DNA from 2 places in the Tepidibacillus infernus genome. Region 1 is predicted to be linked to the other one. Evidence: predicted binding sites of a transcription regulator. Region 1 holds the regulator's gene; the other holds the start of a gene.
What was found. Region 1 encodes CtsR, which represses protease genes until heat stress. Its sites were predicted from a motif close to ATGGTCAATAAAGGTCAAACA; they were not measured.

Region 1 (3,716 bases):
TGGTTAAGTATTTCAATCATATCATAGTCACTGGGATATTTTTGTGTCTAAAAACATTATTTCATACACCAGAAAGTATAACTTTCTTGCACTTGTCATTTAGGGGTTTGTATATTCCATAAGTTGCGACTTTCAAAAGTGCCCTTCTCTCCTTAATCTTTATTCATAGAAGGGCACGGATGACGGAGCACGATGGAATATACAATCTTTTCTTATGAAAGTCGAAGAAAGTTATTGTGTTTTGAAAGCTAGGGGAGTAAAAAACGTTAAGTTGTTATATAATGAGAAATAATAAATGCACTTTTCTTCTTTAAGAAAGGAGTATATAAATTGAACAATGAAGTGGATACTATCATCTTTGATTTTGATGGAACATTATTTCAGACAGAAAAATTAGTGATTCCATCATTTGAGAAAACCTTTGCAAGATTGGAAGCTGAAGGGTATTACATAGGGAAAAAATTTAGTGAAGAGGAATTATTATCTGTTATAGGAAAGACATTAGAAGATATATGGCAAACATTATTACCTCATCTTTCCTTAGAAGCACATAAAAAAGCAAATGATTATATGCTCCATTATGAGATTGAGGGAGTAAGCGAAGGATACGGAGCTTTATACCCTCAAGTCATTGAGACTTTATTACAATTAAAAAATCAAGGTTATCGGTTGTTTGTTGCCAGTAATGGGCTAGAAACATATATTAAAGAACTTGCAAAAGCTTTTCGTATTGATCATTATTTTGAAGCAATGTATAGTGCTGGCGAATTTGAAACAAAGAGCAAAAATGATTTAGTAAAAAAACTGGTTCAAGATTATTCGATTGAAAATGGAGTAATGGTAGGAGATCGACAATCTGATGTTGAAGCAGGTAAAACGAATAAGCTTTTTGTGATTGGATGTGATTTTGGCTTTTCATCTAAGGATGAATTAAAAAATGCAGATGTGGTCATTCAATCCTTTGATCAAATTTTGGCAGTGTTGAATGGCTAGAATCAATCAAACAAGTGAAGGGTGTAAAAGAAGTATATCTTGGTTAAAATACAGAGTAGTATTCTGCTCTGTTTTTTTTATATAACCAATGCTTCAAAGATGAAAAGTTCGAGTAACTTTTAGGGAATTGGCAAAATACAAAATAGATATTATAATATAAATAAAGGTCAAAGTTAGTCAAAGTCAATTTTATTTCGATTGGAGGATAGAATGAGGAATATATCTGACATCATTGAACAATTTTTAAAAACCGCTCTTGAATTTAGTGACGACGGGGTTATTGAAGTTCAAAGAAGTGAACTAGCAGAAAAATTCCAAGTTGTTCCCTCCCAAATTAACTATGTAATCAGTACCCGTTTTTCACTAGAAAAAGGATTTTCTGTTGAAAGTAAAAGAGGTGGTGGAGGTTACATTAGGATAAAAAAGTTAGAAATTGAATCAAACGATTCTTTTTATAAGGCTTTAAATAAATTGATAGGGTCAGAAATTGCTCAATCACAAGCGATTACTATAATAGAAAGATTAAAAGAAGAAAAGATTATTAATGAAAATGAGTATTCCATCATAAAATCAATTATTAGTAGAGAAGTACTAAGTTTACCATTACCAATACGTGATCAAATCCGTTCAAATATACTAAAGGCAACATTAAGGGTTATTTTTTCGAAATAGAAGGAGGGAAGTTGAATGCTTTGCGAAAATTGTGGGGAAAAACCAGCAACACTTCACTTTACCAAAATTATAAATGGACAAAAGAACGAAATGCATTTATGTGAGCAATGTGCAAAGGAAAAAGGAGAAATCATACCTACTGATACAAATGTTTTTTCATTTCCCCAGTTACTATCAGGATTATTAAATTTTGACCAAATGGTACATGGTCATTCTCCAAATACATCTATGGATCCTTTACGTTGTAAAAATTGCGGTTTAACTTTTAATCAATTCAAAAAAACGGGTAAGTTTGGATGTAGTGACTGTTACCAATATTTTGAGCCTCAATTGGAACCCATTTTTAGACGAATCCATGGCAATAGTCAGCATAGTGGCAAAGTTCCTACTCGTACAGGGGGAAAAATAAAATTAAAGAAGGAACTTCGAGAATTAAAGGATCAACTTCAAAAAAAGATAGCTTTAGAGGAATTTGAAGAAGCGGCAAAAATTAGGGATAAAATTAAAGAACTTGAGCTCAAACTTACGGAAAGACGGGGTTGAGGCGAAATGTCATTAGATCGATTTTTAAGAAATCCAATAAGTGAATGGATGAGTGGTGCTGGACCTGAATCAGATATTGTGATCAGTAGTCGATTACGTTTAGCAAGAAATTTAAGAAATCATCCTTTCCCTTTGTTAGAAACTGATTCTGAAGCGCGAGCAGTAGTTGATGAAATCAGTAGGGCTTTGAACCAAGAAGCAATAAAGAAAATTAGTAAATTTGAATTAATTGAAATAGAACATTTAAGTGAGCTACAAAGAAGGGTTCTGGTAGAAAAACATTTAATCAGTCCAAATCTAGCTCATGAATCCCGTAGAGGGGCTGTATCGCTAAGTGAAAATGAAGCAATTAGTATTATGATCAATGAGGAAGACCATCTTAGGATTCAATGTTTATATCCGGGATTTCAAATTTATGAGGCTTGGAAAATGGCAAATCAAATAGATGATTTATTAGAGCAAAAGCTTGAATATGCTTTTGATGAGAAAAGAGGTTACTTGACCAGTTGCCCAACAAATGTAGGTACAGGAATTAGAGCATCTGTTATGCTTCATTTGCCGGCATTGGTTATAACGGGACAAATCAACCGAATCATCTCTGCTATTACTCAAGTAGGATTAACCGTTAGAGGGATATATGGTGAGGGAAGTGAAGCACTAGGTAATCTATTTCAGATATCCAATCAGATTACCTTAGGACAAACGGAAGAGGATATTATTGATAATTTACAAGGGGTCGTTAACCAAATTATCGACCATGAAAGACAATTTAGAAAAAACTTGCTTCTGGAATCTAAAACAAAGTTAGAAGATAGGGTTGGAAGATCCTATGGTATTTTATCTTATGCAAAAATAATGGATTCTAAGGAAGCAATGCAACGATTGTCAGATGTAAGGCTAGGAATAGATTTGGCGATGATTAAAGGTGTTTCATCAACAATATTAAATGAATTGATGGTATTGACTCAACCAGGTTTTCTACAATTGGATGCCGGTAATGTCCTAACACCAGAGGAAAGAGATGTGCGTAGAGCTACAATCATTAGAGAAAGATTAACTAAAAGGTAAAAAGAAGGAGGAAAAAATCATGATGTTCGGACGCTTTACTGAAAGATCACAAAAGGTTTTAGCATTAGCTCAAGAAGAGGCTGTTAGACTTGGGCATTATAATATAGGAACTGAACATATTTTATTAGGGTTAGTTAAAGAGGGAGAAGGAATTGCGGCAAAAGCTTTGCAATCTTTAAATATCAGCTTAGAAAAAGTTCAAGCTGAAGTTGAGTCCTTAATAGGTAAAGGCCAAGGGAAACCTATGACCATTTCCTATACGCCTAGAGCAAAGAAAGTAATAGAGTTATCAATGGACGAAGCTAGGAAATTGGGACATACTTATGTGGGAACTGAGCATATCTTATTAGGGCTTATCCGTGAAGGAGAAGGCGTAGCAGCAAGGGTACTAAATAATTTAGGTGTTAGCTTAAATAAAGCTAGGCAACAAGTATTGCAAT
Region 2 (3,716 bases), on a different contig from region 1:
AAATTGACATAGAATCATAGAAGTCTTACTATACTAATAACCTCAAACTATAAAAAAGGAGACTTGTAAACGTGAATGTTGTAAAAAATATCTCGGAATTGATTGGGAACACTCCAATAGTTAAATTGCAGCATGTTGGAGATGACGATGCCAATATTTTTGTTAAATTAGAATCTTTTAACCCTGGTGGAAGCGTAAAAGATCGGATTGCTCTACAAATGATCGAAGATGCCGAAGCAGAAGGAAAAATCAAACCGGGAGATACGATTATTGAAGCTACCAGTGGGAATACGGGAATTGGTGCAGCAATGGTTGCTGCTGCAAAAGGATATCGTGCTATATTTGTGATGCCAGATACGATGAGTATAGAAAGAAGAAATTTGTTACGCGCGTATGGTGCGAAGTTGGTGCTTACCCCTGGGGCAGAAGGAATGAAAGGGGCCATAACAAAGGCAAACGAATTGGTTAAAAAACATGGATATTTTCTACTTAGGCAATTTGAAAATCCTTCCAATCCAAAAGCTCATCGATTAAATACTGCCCAAGAAATTTATTCGCAAATGGATGGCAAAATTGATGGGTTTGTTGCAGGGATTGGAACAGGTGGAACCATTACAGGAGTTGGGGAAGTCTTAAAGGAAAAGAATCCAACTATACATATTGTAGCAGTTGAACCAACAGATTCTCCAGTTTTATCTGGAGGAAATCCAGGTCCACATAAGCTTCAAGGGATAGGTGCTGGTTTTATACCTGATACTTTAAATACTGCAATCTATGATGAGATCATTCAAGTGACAACAGAACAAGCCTTTAATACAGCAAGAGAAATAGCACAAACTGAAGGGATCTTGATAGGAATCTCTTCTGGTGCCGCAGTCTATGCAGCAAAACAAGTCGCAAAGCGTCTTGGCAAAGGAAAAAATGTTGTTGTGATTGCACCAGACACTGGAGAAAGGTACTTAAGTACATCATTATTTAATTTTGAAAATGAATAGATGATATGAAAAAAAGCGCCACATGAAAATAGCCTGTGGCGCTTTCCTCTATCATTTCGGGGTTTGTATATTCCATAAGCAGCGACTTTTGGGAGTGTATTTCTTACCTTATTTTTCATTAAGAGAAATACACGGACAACGGAGCGCGTTGGAATATACAAACCCTTTTATTTTAATTTCGGAATGGTGGTAATGATGTCATCAATTAGACCATATTCTTTGGCTTGTTCAGCAGTTAAGAAATTATCACGGTCTGTATCTCTTTCCACTTTTTTTAGAGGTTGACCTGTACGTTCTGCCAAAATCTCATTTAATTTTTTCTTCATCTCGATGATTCGTTTTGCGTGGATTTCAATATCACTTGCTTGCCCTTGTGTACCACCTAAAGGCTGATGAATCATCACTTCTGCATTTGGTAAAGCATAACGTTTTCCTTTTGCACCTGCAGTTAATAGGAAGGCTCCCATTGATGCTGCCATACCAATGGCTACTGTGGATACGTCTGGTTTAATAAATTGCATCGTATCATAAATAGCCATACCCGCTGTAATCGATCCACCAGGGCTATTGATATATAAATTAATATCTTTTTCAGGATCTTCAGCATTCAAAAACAGAAGTTGGGCAACAACTGAGTTTGCTACCGCATCATCAATTGGACTTCCTAAGAAAATAATTCGATCTTTTAATAACCTGGAATAGATATCGTAGGCTCTTTCCCCACGGTTTGTTTGTTCAATGACATAAGGAATAAAGTAACTCATAATCTAAAGTCCTCCTCTCAATGAATCATCATCAATAAAATATGCTCAACCTATTCATATCATACCTCAATGGTCAAAAAAGGTCAAACAATATGTTTCAATCATTTTCCTTCACTTAGTTTACCCGTTTTCTGTTAAAATAAACTTAGGTAGTATTTTTGAATACGTTTTTAAAAAAGGAAAATAAAAAAACCTTCCATTGAAGGTTTGAATTAATAATGGTGCACCCTAAAGGGCACAACAATCTTTCTCGAACAATGATGTACAATCGACGTAGTGCGAAGAATTTTCAATGGTGCGCTCGAAGGGACTCGAACCCCCGCAAAACCTGGCTCCGGAGGCCAGTGCTCTATCCAACTGAGCTACGAGCGCAAATGCAAATTATATTATACCTTTATAAAGCAAATAAATCAAGATAGTAGGGGATCATCATGCAACTAGGTTATGGTTTATACCAACAACAAACTCAAAAGTTAATCATGACACCTGAATTGCGTCAAGCGATCACGATCCTGCAATTTCCAGCCATAGAATTAACAGAATATCTACATCAACAAATTGTAGAAAACCCTGTTTTTGATATAGAAGATAAAGAAATGGAACGCTACGAGTTTTTTTACCAAAACAGCCGTAAATCATTTGGTGTTATGAAGGCTGATGAGGAGGAGTTTAATATTTGGGATCGCATTGCGACTCCTACAGCTACTTTAGAAGAATATTTGTTAGAACAAGCACGCTTTTTAGCGATTGACAATAGACAATTTCACATTTTGAAATTTATTATTGGTAATTTAGATGATTCTGGGTATTTAACAATTCCATTAACTGATTTAGCCAAACAACTTCAAGTAAATCTATCTGAAATTGAACAAGCTCTAACTCAACTCCATTCTTTAGAACCTGTAGGTGTGGGGGCAAGAAATTTACAAGAGAACCTGTTACTCCAATTAAAGAAGATGGATCCGATTGATGAGAAAGCGATTAAAATCGTTAGTCATCATCTAACTGACTTAGGAGAGAAAAGGTTTCAAAAAATCGCACAAGCCCTCGGGATTAGTTTGCTTGAGGTGCAACAATGTGCTGATTTAATTAAAACATTAAATCCTTCACCAGCCTATGGTTTTCAAAATGGAACAGCTCGATATATCCTTCCTGATATTACAATTGAAAAGATAGAGGGGGAATATATCGTCATTGTAAATGATACCTTAGTACCAAGGCTTAAAATTAACTCATACTACAGGCAATACATTCAAACTCATGGGCAAGAAGGAGAAGCAAGTAAATATATATTAGACAAACTTAATGCAGCAGAATGGTTAGTTAAAAGTATTGAACAGAGGCGTAATACTTTATATAAAGTAACAAATGCCATTTTAAAATATCAAAGGCAGTTTTTTGAAACGAAACAGTTAAAACCTTTAACATTAAAAACAATTGCAGAAGAAATTGGTGTCCATGAATCTACAGTAAGTAGAGCTACCAATCAAAAATATGTTCAGACCCCGATTGGTATTTTTGAGCTAAAATATTTCTTTAATACTGGGGTAGCAACAAGTAGTGGTGAAGTGACATCCGCTGAAAATGTTAAGAAATTAATAAAGAAAGTGGTCGATGGGGAAAATAAACAAAAACCACTATCTGACCAAAAAATTGTGGAGTTATTACAACAAGAAGGGATTGAAATTTCAAGAAGGACAGTAGCCAAATATCGGGATGAACTAGGTATCTTGTCTTCTTCCAAACGTAAAAGATTTTGAAAATGGGGTTGCGATTTTATTCATTTCTCGTTATGATTATATAAGGGAAGTGAATTTTTTTTGGAGTCTGCGGGACATAATATGTAAAGGTGGGACTATTTTAGACCAAAGGGGAGTATTCGTCTTGGATTTATTACAACTCCAAATGAAATTAGTACCAGATGTACTTGAAATAATGCAAAAACGTTATAAGGTTC

Region 2: the regulator CtsR is predicted to act here: its motif matches at 1,829-1,849, upstream of clpP (ATP-dependent Clp endopeptidase proteolytic subunit ClpP).

Annotation. Positions count from the first base shown of each region.
Region 1 is NZ_JBLWFI010000004.1:47-3,762, forward strand. It holds gene TEPIDINF_RS14025 (HAD family hydrolase) at 331-993, shown strand; gene TEPIDINF_RS14030 (CtsR family transcriptional regulator) at 1,204-1,665, shown strand; gene TEPIDINF_RS14035 (protein-arginine kinase activator protein McsA) at 1,681-2,208, shown strand; gene TEPIDINF_RS14040 (protein-arginine kinase McsB) at 2,215-3,276, shown strand; gene TEPIDINF_RS14045 (ATP-dependent Clp protease ATP-binding subunit) at 3,296-3,716, shown strand, end outside.
Region 2 is NZ_JBLWFI010000001.1:1,876,165-1,879,880, reverse strand. It holds gene cysK (cysteine synthase A) at 72-995, shown strand; gene clpP (ATP-dependent Clp endopeptidase proteolytic subunit ClpP) at 1,163-1,759, opposite strand; tRNA gene TEPIDINF_RS09475 (tRNA-Arg) at 2,053-2,131, opposite strand; gene rpoN (RNA polymerase factor sigma-54) at 2,191-3,519, shown strand; gene TEPIDINF_RS09465 (sugar-binding transcriptional regulator) at 3,665-3,716, shown strand, end outside.